DNA from 3 places in the Solibacillus isronensis genome. Region 2 is predicted to be linked to each of the others. Evidence: riboswitches for the same ligand, from Rfam matches in the RefSeq annotation. Region 2 holds a riboswitch; each other region holds the start of a gene.
What was found. A riboswitch is a leader RNA that binds a small molecule or an ion and turns the genes downstream of it on or off. The one in region 2 is predicted to bind thiamine pyrophosphate.

Region 1 (7,929 bases), on a different contig from region 2:
ATCCAGCACCAGGTTCAATACCAACTATTGTATAGCCCACTTCTTCACCAATACTGGCTTCTTTTCCATTTGAATTATCACTGCTGCCTGTATCATCCCCGCATGCTGCTAATAACAATGCTGCAGACATCCCTATAGTTAAACCTAAAGTTTTAAATCGTTTCAAATGTTTCATCCCCTATAATCTGAATTTATCTACTCCTAAAAAAGCGACAACCCCATTTTAACTACAAGTTGTTACTTTTGTCAAACTAGAAGTACAAATAAATAAAGCCCCGTATAGGCTATTTACGGAGCATATTTCTATTTATTCTTTCGGTTTTAAATCTTCAATCGAATCAATTTCTACATATGCCGGAACAACAAAACCATTTTGCGTTCCTTCTAGATTTTCACCTAAATCAACAATATCGTCTTTATGCTTATCATAAAATGCTTTGTGAGTTGTTGGTAACCATGGTGCTACCGTTACATCTCCTTCACCAGTTGCGATTGACTGGAACATAATGGCCGGATCGACTGGTGTTACTTCAGGTTCATACCCTAATTGTTCCAGCACCAATTTTATTACGCTACTTGAAGCAAATTCCGAATCCCAAGGTGTTGAAATGATTTTTACCTTTTCGCCATTTCCTTGTGCTATATCTTTTGTCCATTCACTAACTTTATCTTGGTTATTTTCAACCCAATCGGCTGCTGCTACATCAAAGTCACCATTTTCTTGTGCATCATACATGACTTTTTCCATATCTTCCGGCTCCCAATAAAAGCGGTCAAGTACTGTATATACATCAGGCAAGTCTTGTTCTAAACCTTTTCTGGCAAGTGTTTGAATGTTTTCAGCACCGCCTAAAATACCTTTAGGATCTTCAAGTATTTTTAAATCATAAGCCGAGAATTTCCAGTGTGGTGTCCAGCCTGTCACAATAACCGGTTCTTCATTTCGTATTGCCTTATCCAATGTACTCAGCATTCCAGCAGTTGAACTTTCCTGTAATGTCCAGCCTTCCAGATTCTCATATTGCTCCATTACTTCATGGGAAAGGCCAGTTAAACCTGCTCCGGGTTCAGTAGCAACTACTGTATAATCGACTTGTTCGCCAATACTAGAAGACGACGCTCCGGCCGAACTTTCTTTATTCTCCGTATCATCTCCGCAAGCAGCAAGTAGCAGTGCGGAAGACATTCCTAAAGTAATACCCATTGTTTTGATTTTGCTCATCTTCTCATCCTCTTTTAAATTTTTTATCTAAAAAGTAACAACTCAATATTAACAACAGGTTGTTACTATGTCAAAAGGTTTTCTAAAAAAAATAGTTACTTACCGGTATTAATTCTTACTCGTGACAGTCATTTAAAACAAACAAAAAAACCTGCAGACAGAAGAAAGGAATTCTTCGCCTACAGGCATTTTTAAAATTATTTTGTTTTTAAACCATACTTGCCAAAGCCGTCTGTACCGTCTCCAATATACTTAATAGCGCTGTTTTCATCCAATACATCAACTGCTTTTTTAGAAGATTCAAATACAACGTTTACGCTATCCGGAATCGGAGCGAACTTCCAGTTGCCATCTGCTGTCGGATCAATTGTTTTTTCGGCTAAAATATAGTCGATAATTGCCTGACGGTTTTCATCCGGATAAATTTCAACCGCTGTCGCATTACGAACACCTGGGAATGTACCATTCGCACGATAGTTATTTGTCGCTACGATAAATTCCTGTGCTGCATCAATTGGCTTCCCGTTATATTGCAGATTGACAATACGTGATGATTGTTCGTTTACAACTTTTCCACTTGCATCATATTTTGCCGGTTTTGTTACATCAATTTCATACGTCACACCGTCAATAACATCATAATTGTATGAACGGTATTCGGCGTTGATTAATTGCTGTTCTTCTGATTTTGTTGCATCTATTTGATTGAATTGTCCTGTAGACATTTCAAGCCATTCTTTCACATCTGCACCTGTTACCTTCAGCATCGCAAGTGTATTATCATATAAATATAAATCTGCTACATTTTTAATTGCAAGCTCACCTTTTGGTACAAATGTATAGTATTCTGGATCACTTCTTGTTCCGGCTTTGAATGGTGCACCAGCTGACAGGACAGGAAGGTTTTCATACGCTGTACCTTTCAACTTTTCTTTCACATAGATTGACTGGGCATTTGTTACAATTTGAATAGAAGGATCATCCTGAACTTGCGAGAAGTAACTGTGAATGTTCGCTGTCGTTGTCCCTACTGCCTGACGCACATATTTAATTGTTCCTTCATGTGCTTCTTTTACACTTTCTACAACCGTAGCGCTGACAGCATCATTATCTTTTGCGATTTCACGCACCGCGCCCGTTCCTGTTGTAACATCCCATGCATCGTCTTTTTTCTCAATCTCTAGATCAATGACCCCTAAATGGCTACCAAATTTACCGGCCATAACAATCGGCTTGCCGTTCATTGTTCCTTTTTCAATATCCACATTTGTTATAGAGCTATCCACTTTACCAGGGAATACGCCATGGGCATGCCCTGTAATGATTGCATCCACATCTTCAATTGTAGATAGTAAATACGATACATCCTCTTCCCCTTTTTCATGTGTAGCATCTCCCATACCAGAGTGTGAAAGTACTACGACAACATCTGCTCCTGCTTCTTTCATTTGCGGAACGACTGTTTTAACAGCCTCTACGGAATCATCGACTGTTACTTTTCCTTCTAAATTTGCTTTATCCCATTTTAAAATTTGAGGTGGCACAATACCTGTTACCCCAATATTAATCAACGTTTTTTCACCGTTTGAATCGACTACTTCTTTTTCAATCATGACATATGGCTTATACATTAATTCCTTTGTCGTTGCATTACGCACATTGGCATTTACATACGGGAATGGGGCATCATCCGTTACTTCATCGATAAATTCCAAACCGTAGTTAAACTCGTGGTTACCATATGTCGCTACATCATAATCAAGTGCGATCATCGCAGCAATCGATGGATGAACTTCCCCGTCTTTTAATTTCGTTACTGACTGAATATACGAGCCAAGTGGCGTTCCTTGTATTGCATCTCCATTGTCAAACAGCACTGTATTTGGATTTTCCTCACGCGCCTTTTCGATTAGTAGCGCAGTTTTTGCCAAACCTAAACTGTTCGTTGGCGTATCTTTGTAATAATCATAGTTTACAATATTTGTGTGAATATCCGTCGTTCCTAAAATACGTAAAGAAACCGTCGTATTTGCCTTTACCGGACTGTATTCTTCCAAAAAGCGCTGAAGAATTTTTTGCATTTGAGCTTTTGTTACAAAATCATTCGGGCGAATCGTTCCGTCATCAAAGCCTGTCAGTAATCCTGTTGCTACCGCTTTCGCCATTTCCTGGCGATTGCCTTGTCCAATTTTGTTTGCGTCTTTAAACTGATCCAATACCTTTTCAGAATATGTTTCCTTATCCTGCAATCCTCTTGCCGCAATAAGGAATGCATGTGTGCGTGTCAGTTTTTCGTCTGGTGCAAATTTAGTTGGAGTTTTTCCTTTAATTAACTTTAATTCCACCGCTTTTTCAATATAAGGCTTAAGTGAATCAGGTACATCCTGAAATTTTACAGACTGACCCGTACCGACCTCTACCCCCAATGCATCGATTACGGCCTTCACAAACTCCCCACGCGTCATATCTTCATTTGTAGAGACTGGTGCCGCTGAAACTGCTGACATGCCACTTGCTAAAAGGGTTAGCGTTAAGGCTGAAGCAGATAGTTTTTTCAACATTTCTTTCACTCCCATATTCTGTAGTGTATAACAGAACTATCATACTAAATTGCCAGAATAGTAGAAAAGAGTAATTTGGTACAGGTTATTACAATCAAAATAGTACTTATATGACAGAATTTAACTTATAGTGAATTTACAGCCTCTTTTATATTATCGCTATGACTGATTGCCGAAATAACGGCGACTCCATTTACTCCGGTTTGTCTTACAATGAAACTATTTTCAACAGAGATTCCGCCAATTGCTACAATAGGGAATTGAGTGTACTGAGAATTCGCTTCTTCCAGTAACGTCAGCCCTACTGGTGCTCTCGCATCATCTTTTGTGGAAGTTTCATAAATTGGACCAATTCCCGCATAATCCGCCCCATTTGCAATGGCCATTTCGAGTTGCTCCATCGTATGAACCGATACACCGATGATTTTATTTTTTGCAAGGAATCTAAATTGTTCAATACCGGTGTCTTCCTGCCCTACATGAATACCATCTGCATTTAATGTTAGTGCAAGCTCGACATCATCATTAATAATAAACGGCACTTTATATGTTTGGCACAGCTTTTGGCATTGACGGGCAAACTCTGCATACGCATCGCCTTTTAATGCATTTTTTCCTTTTTCTCGCAGTTGGAACATCGTAATACCTGCCTGTAAAGCTTCTTCCAAAACAAGCAATGGTTCGCGTTTACAATTGGCCGTTCCCATCACAAAATATTTATTCAAATCAAAAGACATGGACATCGCACATCCCCCGCTGTTCATGATAGGCGAAATGATTTGTCGGACCAAACCCATGACCAATATTAAGCGGATGACGGATTGCAAGCTGCACATATTTTTTTGCTTCTATTATGGCTGCCTCTATCGATCTGCCTTTTGCCATTTCCGCGGTAATCGCTGCAGAAAATGTACATCCTGTACCGTGAGTATGTTTCGTATCCACCCGCTCGGTTTTCATTTTAAATGGTTGCACCCCGCGAATGAAAACCGTATCTGTCGCATGCTTACTGTTTAAGTGACCACCCTTAATGACTACACATTCCAGCCCCAGACTTAATAAATCATGCGCCGCTAAATTGATATCTTTTTCATTTTGTATTGTATAACCAGTCAGGATTTCCGCTTCCGGAATGTTCGGGGTACAAACGGTTGCGAGCGGCAATAACTTTTCTTTAAGAGCTGTTGTTGCCTGCTGCTCTAGCAAACTGGCACCGCCTTTTGCAATCATGACCGGATCAACGATAAGCGGAATATCCGTATTTTTTAGTAAAGTCACAATGGCTTCGATAATTTCAGCACTAAACAGCATCCCTGTCTTAATTGCCTTTACGTCGAAATCTTGAAGTACTGCCTTTAGCTGAGCTTGAACGAAATCAGCCGTTGTCGGAAAAATTCCATGCACTCCTTCAGTATTTTGTGCGGTTAATGCGGTGATTACTGATGTACCGAATACACGGAGTTCCTGAAACGTTTTTAAATCGGCTTGAATCCCGGCACCGCCACCGCTATCCGATCCTGCTATCGTACATGTAATCATTTTCGTCCCTCCGCTAAATTCTCTAGTTGATTCAAGAAATTTGTGTGGAAATTTCCTATAGCTGCAACAGAATTGGCACTTACCTGTTTATATTCATTCAGTAGCGTTAGTAAGTCATCAAACGGTTCTTTACTGTTTGCAAGCACCGCTGCACAAAAGGCACTAAGCAAGCAGCCACTCCCCGTCATTTTTGTCACCTTTTCATGACCACCCTCTACAAATTCCACTCTTATCCCATCAGTAATAACATCTTGTTCTCCTGTTACGATCACAATACATTGATAGTTATTAGCCAACTTTTTGGCAGTCACTGCAACATCGATATCTCCTTTGCCACTATCCACACCTTTAGACGCCCAATTTACTCCCGCCAGAGCCGCCATTTCTCCAATATTGCAACGGATTACATTAATCTTTAAAAGGTCGAGCAATTGTTGTGCTGTCTCCGCTCGAAACTTCGTTGCCCCTACACCTACTGGATCAAAAACAAGCGGAGTATTATGCATGTTTGCGCTAAGTCCTGCTTTCTTCATCGACTCTATTGTCCGTTCATTCAAAGTGCCCATATTTAAAAGCAAAGCATTGGCCTGGGCAGCCATTTCCCCCACTTCTTCTATTGCATCCGCCATTACTGGTGAAGCACCCACCGCCAGCAAACCATTCGCTGTAAAGTTTGCGACGACATAATTTGTAATGCAATGTACTAACGGTTGATTTTTATGAATTACTTGCAGACTCATTTATATACACCCCTTGTTCCCAGCTTTGCTTTGTCCAAGGCATCTCCCAGAACATCCATTCGTAATAACAGCTTTTCTTAAAATGCTCCTGCAATACTTTTAGCTTTGCAGGTTGTTCTTCCGCATATCGATCCAGCATCGATTTTTGTACTTCAATATTTTGAAGCATCTCCTCGGAAGCATATAATGCAATCCACTGTTCATAAAGAGGGACATTCGGGCATGCATCTTTTAACCTTTGCCCAATCTCCTGATACAGCCATGGGCATGGCAGGATTGCCGCAAATGCTTCTGCTACATCTCCGTTATGCACTGCATTATACATATGGCTTACATAGTTATAGGCTGCTGGAGCCGGTTCGAATTGTTCCAAATCATCCGCTGTCACACCTAATTCTTTAAACGTTGTACGGTGTAACTCCAGCTCTGCGTCATGAATAAATTTTGCTGTTTGCAGAAAATATTGAACATCGTCATCCGTAGTCGCTTTTGCAGCTGCAAGAGCAAGAACTTTCGTATAATGTTTTAAATAATATGCATCCTGCAGCATATAAAACTTAAACTTTTCAAGCGGTAAACTCCCATCTGCAATCCCTTGTACAAAAGGATGATAGAAGCTAGCCTCCCAATAAAAATCCGTTTCTTTCCTTACCTTTTCACAAAATCCCATTGTTACTCCTCCTTTTTGTTGGCGGAAGCACAAAAAAGACGCCTCAATATAGAGAGACGTCCCCAAAAAGTGTACGTACCACTTTTCATTGCTCCCTACGTCCGTATTAACGGCCAGGTTCCAAGGGTCAGGTTTTAACCTTCTCAACACTGCTGTGTCCCCCCGCAAATCAAATGCTTGTGTATTTGCAAAAGAAAGACTCCACGTAAAAGATACGCGGAGCCAAAGTAAGTACATATGTATAGCGTGTACTTTGCTCCCTACGTCCGTATTAACGGCCAGGTTCTAAGGGTCAGGTTTTAACCTTCTCAACACTGATGTGTCCCCCCGCAAATGCATTTAATTACCCCGAGTGTAACAAATTAATTCGAACCGGGCAAGTGAATTCACAAAATTACGAAATTAATAGTTCAATAACAAATTCACAAAATAGCGCATCGTTAGTAGAAATTTTGTTACTAATGATGCGCTGACATCTATTGTAAATGGGTTACTGCAGATCTTTTACCAGTCAGTTCCTGATAAGCCTGAGCATATTCCTCGGCCAGTTTATCGACATATTGTTTTGTGGAAGTAATCTCTTTAATCGCGCCAATTCCTTGCCCGCTGCCCCAAATATCTTTCCAGGCTTTTGCGGTATTATCATTAAAGTTCATTGCTGAAGGATTACTTTCTTTTAAATTACTCGGGTCCATCCCCGCGTTCATGATAGAACCTTTCAAATAATTCCCGTGGATTCCTGTAAATAAATTGCTGTATACAATATCTTCTGCAGTACTATCAACAATCATCTGTTTATATTCTTGACGAGCAAACGCTTCTTCGGTCGCGATGAATGGTGAACCGATATAGCCAAAATCAGCCCCCATCGCCTGTGCAGCCAATACCGAATGTCCTCGTGCGATTGATCCTGATAAAGCTAATGGACCGTCAAACCATTCACGGATTTCCTGTACGAGCGCAAATGGGCTTTGCTGACCTGCATGGCCACCTGCACCTGTTGCTACAGCAATGATGCCGTCTGCACCTTTTTGAATCGCTTTTTTTGCAAAATGATTGTTAATGACATCATGGAAAACGATGCCTCCATAACTATGAGCTGCCTCAAATACTTCTTCACGTGCCCCAAGTGAAGTAATAATAATCGGAACTTTATATTTCACACAGAGCTCCATATCCTGTTCCAGACGTTCATTT
Region 2 (7,929 bases):
TACAATTCATGAAATTCGGTCCCGACTTCCGCAAAGAGAATCGGAATTGTTTTCAACGTTGAACAATGATGTCATTAATCTGTATCAAGTAAAGAGTGCCTTGCTGACAGAACAGCAATATTATGAGGGTCAATGTACTGCTTTAAAAGGTGAATATGATGCATCGAAAAAGGAATTACAAAAGTTAGTTAAAACATTAAATGAACAAAGACTGTTAAATGAACGGATTGAAAAGTTTTTAATACGGAAAGCGCGGCTCGAAGAATTATTGCAACAAAAAGATAAAATACAAGCGGAACAGCAGAAACTTATACTTGCCAAAAAGGCTAATCAAATAGAACCATTAGAACGTGAATATGATAAGGTGAAACGGCAGCTTGAACAAGCGGAAGTCTCCTTACAAAAAGCAAAGACTGACTATGAATGTGCACAAGAACAACTTCAGCAGGCGACAAATCATTATCAGGAGCAAAAACAGCAAGAACCATTGTTGGATAACTATACGAAATCGATTTCGCAGCTTGAGCAGCTTGTCCCGATTTATCAATCGATTAATACACAGCGGGAAAAGGTGGCAAAGCTTACAGAAAACCAAAAAAATGCCAAGCAATTATTTGATAAGCTGCAAAACGAAGCATTCTCTTTAAAAGAAAAACAACAGCAGCAGCAAGCCATTATAAATGAGCTGGAAGATGCGACCATTACATACCATGAAACGTATGAAGCACATGCTGCATTAGCACGGAAAATTGAAATGGTAAAAGAAGTGGCTGCAATACAAATAAATGTCGAAACTTTAGCGAAACAGCTTGCTGATAAGAAACAAGTTGCTGATGAAGCACAACAGAAGCTGCAAAATATGGAGCAGCAAATACGCAGCAACCAGGCAGCCTTTCTTGCAGCATCACTACAGCACGGGGCAGCATGTCCTGTATGTGGAAGCACAGAGCACCCATCCATTCATAACAGCGAAGCAGTTGTAATTGATGACAATGCATTGGCACAGCTGCGTCATGAAGGCGATCGGGCGATGCAAAGCTTTTACCAGGTCAATTCGAAATTTGATGTGGAAAAGGCAACGTTGGAACAAAAAAGAAGTGCGCTTCAGTTACTTGACGCTGAGCTTTCACAATTACATGAGTATGAACAGCAATTGGCCGTACTGACTGCGCAGTTGACAAAGCAAAAACAGCAGCAGGCACAGCTTATCAATGAAAAGAAAACGATGGCACAGCTTTCAGAAAATAAAGAAGTGCTGCAAGGGCGCATTGAAAAAGGGCAGCAATATGTAATCGATATTGATAAACAATATGCGCAGGAAAAAGGGAAGCTTGAGCAAAGTGAGCAATCATTATTGCCTCAGTTTTCTAGATTGGATGAAGTAACACAAGAATTGGCGAGCCAGCAGCAAAAACATCGCCATTTGAAAATTGCAATTCAAAATGCACTTGAAGCGATGCAAAAAATCCAATTGGATGAAAAATCTTGTGAAGTAAACCATCTCCATGCGAAAAATCTTGTAACAGAAAAACAGCAGGAATCTCTTTTAGCGCAAAAAGCATTTGAATCAGCATTGGAGCAGGAAGGTTTCGACTTGGAAACGTATAAGACTGCATTACTGCCTTTAAATGTACAGCAGCAAATTCAGGATGCGGTTGAAGCGTACAAACAAAGTGTTCATACATTATCTGTTCAAATTGCTGAGGAAGAACCTTTGCTCGAAGGAAAAGAACGAGCTGATTTAACGGCATGTGAGCAACTGATTCATGAGCTGAATGAGCAGATCGAGGCACAGTACTCGAAAATGACGTTGATCCAGTCCTATGTGGAGCAATGTGAGGAGACGCGCGATAAACTTGACCAATCCGCACAGCAGATTGAAAGCTATAAAGCGAAACTGATGCAAGTCGAACATGTTTATAATTTAATTCGCGGTCAAAATGATGCGAAGATTTCATTTGAGCGGTTTGTACAAATCGGCTATTTGGAAAAAGTGACGCATGCGGCAAATGAACGTTTGCGTGTCTTATCAAATGGCCAATACTTCCTGAAATCTACAGGAAGGAAAGAAGGAAATGCCCAAAGCGGACTCAGCATCGATGTATATGACAGTCATACAGGGCAAACGCGGGATGTAAAAACACTGTCCGGTGGTGAAAAATTCAATGCCTCACTTTCATTAGCTTTAGGAATGGCCGATGTTATTCAAAGTGTTCAAGGAAGTGTGCATATCGATACGATGTTTATTGATGAAGGATTCGGTACTTTGGATGAGGAAGCGTTAAGAAGAGCGATCGATATATTAATCGATCTTCAGCAAACAGGGCGCTTAATCGGCGTCATTTCCCATGTGGCCGAATTAAAAGCAGCAATGCCAGCTATTTTGCAAGTACAAAAGCTAAAAGAAGGCTACAGTAAAACTGAGATTATTATTAAGTAAGAAAAAAAACACATTTCCCTCCAGTTAAAGTGGGAAATGTGTTTTTTGCGTCAACGTTTTGGAGTTCGTCGTGAAGTTGCTGGTTGGGGTGTAGTTTTTTTGTTGTCCATCATTTTTTTAATGATCGGATACACGATTGGTCCATATTTAATTGCTGTTTTAATGAGTTTTTTTAATTTCATTAGTAAACACTCCTTAACGAATACATTTCGTATAAAAAATATACCCAAAGATGGAGCGTTCATAAACATTAACGTAAAACTTTAATCGCTTGAGCTAAATTCCATATCGCCAGGATAAACGTAATAACAACTAAAAAAATAAATCCGATAAAATGCGAACTAATAAAAAAGTCCTGAATGCTCAAGGTCAAAGTGTCATTCCAGGAAAGAACGGAAGTGAAAAAGTAAATCATATAAAAAATCCCTAACAGTATCGGTATGAGTTGGGTAATAAAAGCTTTTTTAGAATGGCCTTTAACGGCATCATCTTTCGTAACAATAAATATAATTAACGGTAAAATAAACGGTGCAAAATAAAAGCTCAAATAGCTCAGTGCACTTAAACCTTTCGATTGATCCATTATTTATCACTCCTTCGTATCTAGTATATGTAATTCTATTACGTTTCAAAATAATAGCTGTTGAAAGTTGTAAAAATATTCGTTACAATGAGCATGTTCAAACAATAAAAATTAGATGTACCACAAGGGGTGCCGAGAAAGTCGGCTGAGATTGTGCACGGGATTGCACTGACTCTTTGAACCTGTAAGTTAGCACTTGCGTAGGGATGTGGATAGAATCCGACTGTTCAAACGATAGTCAGGCTTTTGTCCTGATTATCGTTTTTTACTTTTTCTAAATACCTAGAAGAAGTAAAAGTTCCATTCTATCCCTCTTCACTTTTGTTACATCGGATAAAAGAAAGGGGCATTGTTATGGACAGAAAGAAATTATTGATGATGGTGGAGATAGCGATATTTGCTGCCATCGGACTTGTGTTGGATCAAGTATCATTTAAAATGTGGGCACAAGGCGGGTCAATCAGCTTTGTTATGGTACCGATCATGTTAATGGCCATTCGTTGGGGATTAACAGCAGGACTTGCAACAGGCTTGCTGATCGGCGTGATGCAAATGATGTTCGGTGCATACATTGTACACTGGCTTCAGGCTATTTTAGATTACGGCCTTGCATTTACAGTAGTAGGGTTAGCGGCAATTGTAAGAAAGCCGTTATTAGAGGCTGCACAATCGCTCAATAAAGTGAAAATGGCATTTTATATCGTCATTGGGGCACTTATAGGTGGTGCTTTAAGATTTGTATCGCACTTGCTTGCAGGTGTCGTGTTCTTTAAAGAATATGCAGGCGATGATAATGTATGGGCCTATTCAATTATCTACAACAGTACTTATATGGTACCTGCTACTATACTTACGGCAATTATCGCAGTTGTTTTATTCACATCTGCACCTCGTTTACTGCAAAAAGTAAAAACAACATAACGAATAGAAAACTCAAAGCTTGCAGTGAGGAATACTTTTCCTGCTGCAAGTTTTTTCATATTAATAGTAGAAAGTTGTACTAAATTAGTAATTAAACGGCAAATTTTAAAATCCTTGAACAATTACAACCGATTTTAAGTATGCTATAGTTAAGGATAGACATTGTTTAAGAGGAAGGAAGTTACACATGATTGTTACTACTCAAGAAGAAATCCAGGCGTTTAAAAAAATTGGACGCATTTGTGCTGAAATTCGTGAGGCGATGAAAGCTGCGACAGTACCTGGCGTGACAACGAAAGAATTAGATGAAATTGCAGGCCGTATGTTTGCGGAAGCAGGCGCGGTTTCGGGTCCTAAAGGTGAATACGATTTTCCGGGATATACATGCATTTCAGTAAATCACGAAGTTGCACATGGTATTCCAGGTAACAAGGTTATTCAGGAAGGCGATATCGTAAACATTGATGTTTCGGGCTCTTTAAACGGGTATTTTGCAGATACAGGTATTTCATTTGTTGTTGGTGAAGGTTATGAAGATAAAGAAAAACTTTGCACTGTAGCAAAATCAGCATTTGATCGTGCAATGACAAAGGTGAAAGCAGGTTCAAAATTAAATCAAATCGGTAAAGCAGTAGAGCGTGAAGCACGTGATCACGGGTTGACAGTAATTATGAACTTAACAGGTCATGGCTTAGGTAAATCATTACACGAAGAGCCAAACCATGTATTGAACTATTATGATGCTTGGGATACAACAATCATGAAAGAAGGCATGGTGTTGGCAGTAGAGCCGTTTATTTCGGCGAAGGCTGAGCATATCGTAGAATCAGGTGACGGCTGGACATTCATTACACCGGACAAATCATTAGTTGCCCAAATCGAACACTCGATTATCGTAACTAAAGACAAACCGATTATTTTAACAACATTAGAAGATTAAGTTATAAACGTGGGTGCATATATAAGTGCGCCCGCTTTTTTTTGTTCTATCAAAACAAGGCTTCAACATAAAATAATCAAACGATTCAAATAAATGACTGCAACAATTACCAATTCCATACACTTTCAAGTAAAATATACATAAATAACCGGAGTAGGGGAGGCAGCACTATTTGAAAAAGCTAAAAGATATGGATTTATCGCAAAAACTGGAGAAAGAGGTCTATAAGAAGCAATTGAAAGCTTTACAATACGAAATGCTAAACGCCCAGCAATTTTTATTCAACAATAAAATAGGCCTTATTATTGCATTTGAAGGTATGGATGCAGCGGGCAAAGGGGGAGCGATCAAGCGCCTAACTGAACGTATCGATCCGCGCGGGTTAATGGTATGGCCCATCTCAGCCCCGCAGCCCCATGAAATGCGGTATCATTATATGCAACGTTTCTGGAGAAAGTTGCCGCAGCATGGCCAAATCGCAATTTTCGACCGTTCCTGGTATGGGCGGGTACTTGTGGAGCGCATAGAAGGATTTGCTGAAGAGACAGAGTGGAAACGCGCTTATGAAGAAATTAATAGCTTTGAGAAACAATTGACAGATGAAGATTATATAATGATTAAATTTTGGATCCATATCGATTCCGATGAACAACTTAAACGTTTTAATGAAAGAGCAGCCGATCCGTATAAATCATGGAAATTGACGGCTGAAGATTGGCGGAATCGTGATAAATTTGATTTATATTGTGAGGCAGCCGATGAAATGTTCGAAAAAACCAATTCGGAAGACGCCCCTTGGCACTTAATAGCAGGGAACGACAAAAACTATGCACGTGTTCAAGTACTAAAAGAAACAGTTGCCCATATAGAAAAAGAAGTTACAAAACGGGGCATGAAGCTTACGAACATTTTCGAAAAAGGTAATGAAACAGCTCCAGATAAAGAAAAAACGGAATTTATAGATATAAAGCCAAAGCCTGTAAAATCAAAAAAGAAAAAGTTGAAAAAACGGTAGGCGAGCTTTGAAATGAAATGAAGGTGGTTCAATGAAAAGCTTATTCAAGCTATTTCACAAGAAGGAGGGTCCAATGGTTCAACTTATTGGGCAACAATGTTCGCTTCGCACATTCACCCCGTCCGATGCGAAAGGGTTGGCAAAATTACTAAGAGACAATAAAATGTATTGGTCCGAATTTGAACCATTACATCGAGATGAATTTTATACGGAACAAGTACAGTATAATAAAATTTTGGAAAGCATACATTTGCTGCAAACAAACCGTGAATTTTCTTTCGGGATTTTTTACAATGCAACAGGTCAATTAATCGGACATATTTCACTCTACTCAATTAAACGTTTACCTTATTCAAGTGGTTTTATCGGCTATTCAATGGATGAGAATTTCACAGGTAAAGGAATTGTTACAGAAGCGGTACGTATAGTAATGGAATTCGCTTTTATTACATTAAATCTTCACCGAATAGAGGCATATGTTGCACCACAAAATTCAGCTTCGATTCGTGTATTGGAAAAATCGGGTTTTACAAGAGAAGGATTATTGCGAGAGCTTTTGTATATAAACGGCAAATGGGTCGACCATTATATGTACGCCATTTTGCAGCGGGAACATAAAGGGACGACAATATAAAAAAGCGACAGTGCTCACTCCAGTAGTTAATTGAAGGGCACTGTCGCTTATTATTTAAATTTTATTTTTGGTCAACTGTGCCGTCCGTTACTAAATCCAGCTTTCCTGTTGCAGGGTCGATAATAAGACCATGTACAGGAACACCTTTTGGCATTAGTGGATGTGTTCTAACTAAATCAACACTTTTTAATACACTTGTTTCAACATCCCCAAAACCGCATAACCATTCTTTTAAATCAAATCGAGCGTAATTGATGACATCAATCGTTTCCTGTTTAACCCCTCGTTCAAGCATATGACCGATCATTACGTTCGGATCAACTGCACTCATCCCGCAGTCGTAGTGGCCGATAATATAGACTTCATCCGCCTGTAATTCATAAACTGCTACAAGTAAGCTACGCATAATCCCTCCGAACGGGTGATTTACGATTGCCCCTGCACTTTTTACAACTTTTACATCCCCATTGCGCAAATTCATTGCTTTTGGTAGTAATTCAACTAAACGTGTATCCATACAAGTTAAAACAACAATTTTTTTATCAGGATATTTTGTTGTAGCATACTGCTCATATTGTTTTTCATCTACGAATTTTCCGTTAAACTCTAAAATTGTTTGTAATGCAGACATTTGTTTTTCAAACCCCTTTCGATTCTATTATATTTTAAAATATTTTTTAGATAATTCAAACAAATGCGCATTAATAAAGTTAAATTTCTACTAAATAGAGAGAAGTATAGCAAAAATCCGCTACCCACAAAAAACAACCACCCTATGAGTGGTTGTAAAAAACTTTAATGATGATGGTGGCCATCCAATGATTTTTCGTTTGGCGCAAATGCGTTTGCCTTTGAATCTACTATAACAGAGTCGTGTGATTGTAAACCAATACGTAAGTACATAATAAACATAAATAAGAATACAAGAAGTATTACCGTAAATCCTAACACTATCGTATAAAAGTCAGATAAGAACGGATAATGGTGATCAAACATTATAAAAACTCCTCTCTATTTTAGTGATAACAATCATTAACCAATTATAACCTAATAAATTGGAACATTGTAGGGTAATTTAGTTAGTTAATGTAGAAAAAAATGTAAATATGGCGACATCTTGAAATTTTATTTATCTGTAAAAGAAGGATGCAATACAGCTGTTAAAATGCCCAATTCCCATTACGGAAAACGGCTTCAGCTTGTCCATCTGCTGTAATTCCGTCAATATTCATCTGTTCAGAGCCGATCATGAAGTCGACATGTGTAATACTTTCGTTTAAACCGTTAGCTTTTAACTCATCACGAGACATTGACTTTCCGCCTTCGATACAAAATGCATAGGCGCTGCCGATTGCCAAATGGTTTGATGCATTTTCATCGAATAATGTATTGTAAA
Region 3 (7,929 bases), on a different contig from region 2:
CTTTTTATAGTAATCAAATGGCACCGCGCCCGCTACGACAGGTCGTGGATGTCCTTGTTCTTTGGCTTTCTTCAACGCGCTCGCCACTCTATCGGACAATCCTTCCATCTGGTTTTGAAGTGGTTCACCCGCTGGCACGTGCATGAATACACCTTTGCCTAATATCGTTCTTTTTGGTGTTTCAATGAAAAAATCACCAACTTCATACTCATCTAAAAGTTCATGTTCGATTAGTGCTTTTTGTTTGCTTACCATATTACCGCTCCTTTTCGTTTCACTACTCTGAATTCAAAAGACAGACTTAGCTCGCTCCCAATGTTGCGCCGCCATCCACGACAAGATTGCTCATCGTAATATGGCTTGAGTGCTCGGACAGAAAAAACAGAATAGCACCGACAATATTGTCCGGTTGTGCAATCTTTTTCAGTGGAATCCCTACTTTATACGTTTCAGGCATTCCTTTAATCATAACTTCAGCTCCATGATCATCGGACCACATCGAACGTTGCATGTCCGTATCCGTCGAACCTGGTGAAACGATATTGCAGCGTATATTATGCTCTGCCAGCTCTAAACCGAGACATTTTGTAAACATGACCGTTGCCGCCTTTGATGCTGCATAGGCCGCCATAGAAATTCTCGGTACACTTGCGGCATTGGATCCGACTGTTACAATTGAACCTGCTTTTCTTTGAATCATATAACGGCTTACCGCTCTTGAAACATAAAACACACCTGTCGTATTAATTGAAAAAATCCTTGCCCAGTCACGGTCAGTACATGATTCGACCGGTCCTGTAGCCAATGCACCTGCTACATTGACGAGCATTTCAATTGGCCCGATTTCGTTTTCCACTTTCTCTACAACTGCATCAATGGCGTTACTATCTCCGACATCTGCAGGAAAGGCGAAAACTTCGTGGTCCTGCTCTATTAAACCAATCACATGGCTTCTCAATTTCTCCTCGTTATAATCGATTACAGCAACTTTTACTCCTAATGTAGCCAAGCTTTTGACAAGGCTTGCGCCAATTCCCTGGGCTCCGCCTGTCACAAGTGCAACTTTCCCTCTTAACTCCTGAAAGTTCACTTCAACACTTCCTTTCGTTTACAGTTATGTAAAGACAGCTTGATTTCTTATTAGAATCAACAATCAATAATGATAATCATTATCAATTGATTCTATTAGCAATGATAGGCCTAACATTTTACAACGTCAAGAGACATTCAAACATTCCAATAGAAAGACCTAAGTTTTAGTTTAGTGCTGATTTAAAGAAGTAATATTCGGCATTTTTGAACGATTTATAAGGAAAACTGCGTTAATTAAATCCAAATAAAGGAATAAACATGAACTTCCTCTCCTCTATTATGTAGTCTTATCAATTCATTACTGACCTGTAGAGAAGCTATCATTGTGTAAATATTTTGCCAGAAGTACTTTCTGGGATAAGAGAGCGATAGGAATATGGAATTACTGCACAAAAGATTATGGAATTTATTCGTTTTCCCTGTGAATATTAAATTATTTTCTGTTAATGTAGAACACCGTTAAATACCTGCTACTAAAACATTCCCAAGCTTTGAATTCCATAAAAATTACTACAAGCCCGAAAAAATTTTGTTTAACAAGCGCTTGTTTGTGTTAATTACAGTAATAATACTTTTTTTCTGTTAACAGAAAAAAGCTCTACATAAAAAATTTGCTGTGCAGTTTTACTTAGAAAATGAAATAAAAAGGACGTGGTACATGAATGTTGGAAATCGTGAATTTTTTGAATAAGTATGTTTGGAGTAATGCGTTAGTATTTTTATTTTTGGCGGTCGGTCTCATTTTTACGTTGAGAACTCGATTTGTTCAAGTAAGACGCTTTAAAGATATGATCACATTGCTGTTTGAGAAAAATAATGATAATGCAGGAATTTCCTCTTTCAAGGCATTGGCGATGTCATTGGGCAGTCGTATCGGTACAGGTAATATTGTCGGTGTTGCAGCAGCCATCAGCCTTGGTGGTCCTGGTGCAGTTTTCTGGATGTGGGTTATGGGATTTTTAGGTGCAGCCACTTCATTTATTGAAATTACCCTTTCTCAAATTTTCAAAAGTAAAATCGAAGGTGAATACCGCGGCGGAACACCGTTTTATATTTACAAAGGCTTGAATTTAAAATGGTAACACAGTCGGCAATGAGTACACTGATCTCTCCGACATTCGGTCAGTACTTTATGACAATTTCATTATTCCTGTTCTGTTTTACTACGTTAATTACGTACTTCTACAAAATGGATACGAACATTGCCTTCATTAAAGAAATGCTGAATATCGGCAAAGCAGGCAAAATCATTACGCATGCTGCCCGCCTCGGACTTTTAGGCATGGTTATTTTCGGCGCAGTGAATTCGGCTACCCTTATTTGGGCGATTACTGATTTAGGAGTAGGTTTGCTCGGCTGGGTGAACGTCATTACGATCGTGCTGCTTTCGAAAACCGCTTTAACCGCACTGAAAGATTACGATACGCAAAAACGTTTGGGGCTTAACCCAACGTTCAATCCGTTAGTGTTAGGGATTAAAAACGCGGATTTCTGGGAAGACCTCGAAGCAAGATCTTCAATACCAAATACCGTTCCTTCAAAAGGAAAAACGGTCGTTGCGAAGAAAGTCCAAGAGCGTCTGCAACCAGTGCCGAATCCGTTTTCTAAATAAGTGATAGGCTGACCATTGCTCGTTGTTTCGGTTGTGGTCAGCTTTTTTATTTATTATTTACTTCATATATGGTTCAATTATAGAACAAACGTTCCAATTAAGAGGTGAAGTTTATGAACATCGAACGGCTGCATATCCGCATCCTGATTACGTGCTCGATTGTGGGCTTTGCCAAACGTGAAGCATTGGCCGCAAGCTATCCGACAGAGGCAATTGATGAACTGGAACAGCACGGCTATATTGCCCGGACGCGCTATGGCCATTATTACAATACGAAGCTTGCCGCGCAGTATTTAAGAAAGTTTATTACAACGTATAGCCCGCGCTTGAAGGTTGCGGAAATGGTGGAACTGTTGGAGCATGCACCCGAATATATCGTCGTCGATATTGAAACGACGGGTGGCTCTGCTGCTAGAGGTGATAAAATCGTGGAAATAGCTGCGCTAAAAATACGTGACGGAGAAACGGTGGACCTTTTTCACCGCTTTGTGAATCCGGAAAAACTGATTAAAAATTCGCATATTCACGGGATTACTAATGAACGGGTGAAAGGTGAGCAAACGATCTCCCCTGTCATTCACGCCTTTAAAGATTTTTTAGGTGATTTGCCGATTGTCAGTCACCATATCGGGTTTGACTGGTACAGCTTCCTCGCACTCGAGTTTTTCCGAAATGGCATTCGTCCAACGAATCCGGCAGCCTGTACGGTAATGCTTGCGCGCAAATATTTGGACAGTCCGAGAAATAATTTAAATGTTATTGCCGAAACGTATAACATCCCGCTTCTTAACCATCATACAGCCGATGCGGATGCGATTTGTGCCAATGAAATACTGCAGCTTATTTTGAAAAAAGCGACTGCACAGTAGGAGACGGTTCTATCGGTTCTATTTGTGCGATCGCTTTTTTGTTTTGTGATTTTATTAGAATAGTTAGGGCGGTTATTAGAAAATGTCGGCGGGGTATAAGAATATCGGTGTCCTTTAATTGAAGATGTCGGCTGTTTATTAGAACAACCCACTGATTTATTGGCATCGCACTTTTATTGGAACATTTTTTTGTTTATTAGAACGATGCAGGTCGTTATTAGAAGCGTTTGCATGCCTCCTTTTTCGTTTTGAAACTATTTCCAGCTTATCGACGTAGAATAGAACAATTGGAGGTGTACGGATGAGAAACTTATCTTCGTATATAATGCTTACCGGGATATTGATCACTGCCTTAAGCGGGAACTGGATTATTCTTAATTATGATAGCATCACAATTTATCCGAGAGCTTCTTATCTTTCTTTCGGAATCGGGTTGGTACTGGTAGGATGCAATTTTGTAATGAATCAATTCTTCAGTTACCGGGAACCGGAAGAAGGACATACAAAAGATAAACGGCATGCTCTAAACGAATGGCTTACTGCTAATCAGCCAGTTAATAAATGGTTGAGTGGACTTGTTATTCTACCGCTTGTGATCGCACCGTTTTATAGCTGGACGCTGTTTTTTACGATGCTGGAATGGTATTTATTTTCGGGGCTTGTAATAGCCGGTATTATTTACATGCTGAAAGGTGACAGAGTAGAAGACAATAAGGACTGGGAGTATAAAGGGAAGACAAAAATGATGCTTGATCTGATCGATTACCGCAAACATCCCTTTAATATTTCGCTTATTATCTACATCCTGGTCATTGTCAGTTTTGTGTTAAGCAAGAGGTTGGATATTCCGCTCTATATGGAAACAGGGGGCAACTCGCGCTACGTTACTTCTTTGCCAACAATTTCATTTTTAATGTCTTCCTTAATGGTCGTGAGTACGTTTATTTATATTATCAGTCATGGGAATTTCTTTGGTTTTCGTAAAGCTGAGTTAAGTTATGAAAGAGTCATGTTCGTCCACTTTACAGAAATTATTGTATGTGGTGCTACCCTGTTTATTTTAATTTTCACATTAATCAATGCGTTGTATGTGTATTTTTAAATGGATGGCTACTAACGACATAGGCACACACTGGTAAATTATTGCATATTTTAACTACAATAAAAAAGAGGTGAACTATTGAATCCGAATCAAGATTATACATCAGTGCAACCCCAGTTTACATTCGACCTTAATAAAAACCCGTTGTTCGTTAAAGACCAGCAAAATTTTATTAATGTAATGGGCGTCAACCAGTTAAATACACTGGATAATATATCGCTGCTTGATATTTATTTGAGTGCCAATAATGTGATTGAACCGCACTACCACCAAAATGCGGCGGAACTTGTTTACTGTATTGCGGGGAGTGCGATTGTTTCGATTTTGAATCCGTTTACGAAACAGCTGATGCATTTTCCGATTACCCCCGGTCAAGTAGCGAACGTTCCTCAAGGGTGGTGGCATTACGAAGTCGCTACGCAAAACAACACGCATCTGCTTGCCATTTTTAATGCTCCGACACCGGAAGTCATTTTAGGTTCCGACCTCCTTAAGCTGACACCAGCAAATATTATGGCCCATACGTATGGCATGAACGAAAATTTATGGCAGCAGGCAATTGCTCCTGTCAGACCGAATACTTTCATCGGTCCGCCAAACCCTTGGCAACATGCCCAACCCGGTAATTATGGCGGCGGGTATGAGCAGTAGTTTTTCTCGGTCAAAGGAATCAAATTTAGAAAATGCATTTGCATAATGAAACGGCCGTGTTATGATAATTGTGAAATTAACCTAATATTGGAAGCAGATGATCTGCTCATAAAACTACTAGGGGCGCCTTTTGGCTGAGAAGTACCCTTTGCACCTGATCTAGGTAATACTAGCGTAGGAAAGTAGTGTCGATCCCCTATTTTTATTTTTGTATAGGCTACGATACCACTTTCTTAATTGAAAGTGGTTTTTTTGTTGCAAAAATTATTATAAAGGATGGTAGAAATGAATAAAACGAGAAAACTTACATATTCCGCGATTATCGCAGCGATTACGACGATTCTCAGCAGTTTGGTGTATATCCCATTAGGTTTTGCAAAAATTTTTCCGATTCAGCACTTTGCCAATGTCGTATCGGCGGTACTGCTCGGTCCATGGTATGCGGTATTACAGGCGTTTCTTACATCGACGTTAAGAAATTTGATGGGGACAGGCAGTATCTTTGCCTATCCGGGGAGTATGATTGGCGCACTTCTCGCTGCATTTTTGTTTGCGAAAACGAAGAAGTTGGCGTTTGCAGCTGTAGGTGAAGTGATTGGGACAGGGTTGCTCGGTGCGATGGCTACTTATCCGATTGCGATTTTATTTTTAGGTCAGGAAGCGGCACTGTTCGGTTTTGTCCCGGCATTTATGATGAGTTCGTTTGCGGGTGCGCTTTTAGGCTATGGCTTGCTGAAGATTATGGTGAGAAACAGGGCGTTTGGCGGGATGCTTTATCAGAATGCCGGTTGAGTAGCTGGCGTTGAACGCAAGGGATTTATTATTAGAAGACTTTAAAATATATTAGAAAATGAAGCGCCGGGTATCGACTCATGACACCCGGTACATTTATTAAGCTAAATTGATTTGCCATGACACGCCGTAACGGTCATTTAACCAGCCGAATTTCTTACTGAAACCGTAATCACCGATTGGCATTAGTGGATGGCCGCCTTCAAGCAGTTTTTCATAAAGATGATTGATTTCTTCTTCTGTATCACATGTAATAAAAATAGAAAATGACGGTGTGAAGTCAAACTCATGTTTTAAATTGCTGTCAATGCACATAAATTCCTGACCTTTTATCGAAAAAGTTGCTTGCATAACTTTCCCTTCATCTCCGCCTTCATTTGCTCCATAGCGGACAATACTCGTAATTTCTGCGTCCTCGATAACGGATGTGTAGAAGTTCATTGCTTCTTCTGCAACGCCGCCTTGAAACATTAAAAATGGTTTTGCGCTTTTCATTGTACCCTTCCCCTTCTGAATTCAAATTTACACCACTTCAATTTAGCCTATTTTACCATTTTTCGCGAACTTTTCTCCCTATAAGTTAGAGGCATCTCCTAACTAGACGGTGCCTTTGATTTAATATTTAAATTTCGCGATGAGCTGTTGTTCCGAAGATGCGGCTACTTCTTCTGGAACCGTATAAAGATATAGTAGAACAATTCAACCTTTTATTAGAAAATCTTCCCCGAATATTCAATCACCGGATGGTCATAACCCCCACCTTGTGTTTCATTATACGTCCTAACCTTGATAGCTCACTTTTCCGGTCTCAACTAATTCCTTCAGACCCATGAACATTAAATTCCAGCCATGTTCTGTGCCATCTCGCATTTCATCTAGAGCTTTTACGATGTCTGCATCTGTCCATTGCTCTTCATTTTCAACATGCATCAGTTGGGTGAACGTCATTTCACTGCCTTGTCCCAACTCTTTCAGCTCCACTGTGATTGTATCTTCCAGTTCGCTGAATTGCGGCATTTTAAAAGTGAACACGATTTTTTCAGGCGAATTGATTTCAACATACTTCCCGATCGCCCGGTAGTCTACACCTTGCCGGTGGTCTACAATTTCCCAACTGCCCCCTACTTTTGGGTCATTTTGTGCAACCTTGTTCGTCCCTTCCAATGTAAAGAACCACTTTTTCATCATTACAGGATTCAACCATGCGTCAAACACTTTTTCAGGCTTTACATTAAATTCTCTTTTCATTGTTAATGTAGTCGTTGAGGTATTGTTCATTCAAATTCTCCTTTTAGTTACTTTAGTTTATTAATAACCTATTCACAGGAACTTTTAAAACAATTGCTCCAATAAAAAAGTCTCCTGCGAGATTATTCTCACAGAAGACTTGCTTCATCAATTATTCTCCGAAAACGATATGCCACTCGGCGCGGCCTGCTAAAAATTCCTCAGCTAATGCTTTTGCGCCTTCTAAACTATGGCTTGCCGCCCAGCCGCATTGCACTTCATTACATGCTGGAACAGCCTCTGCCTTTAGCACATCTTGCAGCGTATTTTCAATAATCGTTAATACGCCGTCATAGTCATTGTAGTTCAGTAATGCCAAGTAGAAGCCTGTTTGGCAGCCCATTGGCGATAAATCAACGACATCTTCGCTATGATTGCGGATACGGTCAGCCATTAAATGCTCTAAAGAGTGTAGTGACGGCATTTCCATATGTGCCTTGTTCGGCTGTTTGAAACGGATATCGTATTTTGTTACGACATCGCCTTTCGCTCCTGTTTTCGTACCGGCAAGTCGCACATAAGGT

Region 1: linked by a shared signal. The riboswitch ahead of tenA (thiaminase II) and the one ahead of thiT (energy-coupled thiamine transporter ThiT) in region 2 are both predicted to bind thiamine pyrophosphate.
Region 3: linked by a shared signal. The riboswitch ahead of thiW (energy coupling factor transporter S component ThiW) and the one ahead of thiT (energy-coupled thiamine transporter ThiT) in region 2 are both predicted to bind thiamine pyrophosphate.

Annotation. Positions count from the first base shown of each region.
Region 1 covers NZ_JAMBOC010000001.1:236,792-244,720, reverse strand. Annotated here, with positions in the region: gene M3166_RS01165 (glycine betaine ABC transporter substrate-binding protein) at 1-166, opposite strand, end outside; gene M3166_RS01160 (glycine betaine ABC transporter substrate-binding protein) at 308-1,222, opposite strand; gene M3166_RS01155 (bifunctional 2',3'-cyclic-nucleotide 2'-phosphodiesterase/3'-nucleotidase) at 1,420-3,783, opposite strand; gene thiE (thiamine phosphate synthase) at 3,909-4,526, opposite strand; gene thiD (bifunctional hydroxymethylpyrimidine kinase/phosphomethylpyrimidine kinase) at 4,510-5,322, opposite strand; gene thiM (hydroxyethylthiazole kinase) at 5,319-6,062, opposite strand; gene tenA (thiaminase II) at 6,040-6,732, opposite strand; TPP riboswitch at 6,808-6,906, opposite strand; TPP riboswitch at 6,973-7,071, opposite strand; gene M3166_RS01130 (NAD(P)H-dependent flavin oxidoreductase) at 7,209-7,929, opposite strand, start outside.
Region 2 covers NZ_JAMBOC010000004.1:41,444-49,372, reverse strand. Annotated here, with positions in the region: gene M3166_RS15185 (AAA family ATPase) at 1-2,440, shown strand, start outside; gene M3166_RS19405 (hypothetical protein) at 2,491-2,622, opposite strand; gene M3166_RS15180 (DUF4870 domain-containing protein) at 2,691-3,023, opposite strand; TPP riboswitch at 3,139-3,247, shown strand; gene thiT (energy-coupled thiamine transporter ThiT) at 3,378-3,944, shown strand; gene map (type I methionyl aminopeptidase) at 4,132-4,884, shown strand; gene M3166_RS15165 (polyphosphate kinase 2 family protein) at 5,057-5,899, shown strand; gene M3166_RS15160 (GNAT family N-acetyltransferase) at 5,973-6,533, shown strand; gene M3166_RS15155 (beta-class carbonic anhydrase) at 6,595-7,164, opposite strand; gene M3166_RS15150 (hypothetical protein) at 7,329-7,529, opposite strand; gene M3166_RS15145 (aminopeptidase) at 7,694-7,929, opposite strand, start outside.
Region 3 covers NZ_JAMBOC010000002.1:148,230-156,158, forward strand. Annotated here, with positions in the region: gene dhbC (isochorismate synthase DhbC) at 1-255, opposite strand, end outside; gene M3166_RS12470 (2,3-dihydro-2,3-dihydroxybenzoate dehydrogenase) at 302-1,090, opposite strand; gene M3166_RS19580 (alanine:cation symporter family protein) at 1,755-2,174, shown strand; gene M3166_RS19585 (alanine:cation symporter family protein) at 2,168-2,704, shown strand; gene M3166_RS12480 (3'-5' exonuclease) at 2,818-3,573, shown strand; gene M3166_RS12485 (nucleotidyltransferase) at 3,875-4,675, shown strand; gene M3166_RS12490 (cupin domain-containing protein) at 4,754-5,326, shown strand; TPP riboswitch at 5,436-5,524, shown strand; gene thiW (energy coupling factor transporter S component ThiW) at 5,612-6,118, shown strand; gene M3166_RS12500 (VOC family protein) at 6,218-6,613, opposite strand; gene M3166_RS12505 (SRPBCC family protein) at 6,899-7,396, opposite strand; gene M3166_RS12510 (S-ribosylhomocysteine lyase) at 7,518-7,929, opposite strand, start outside.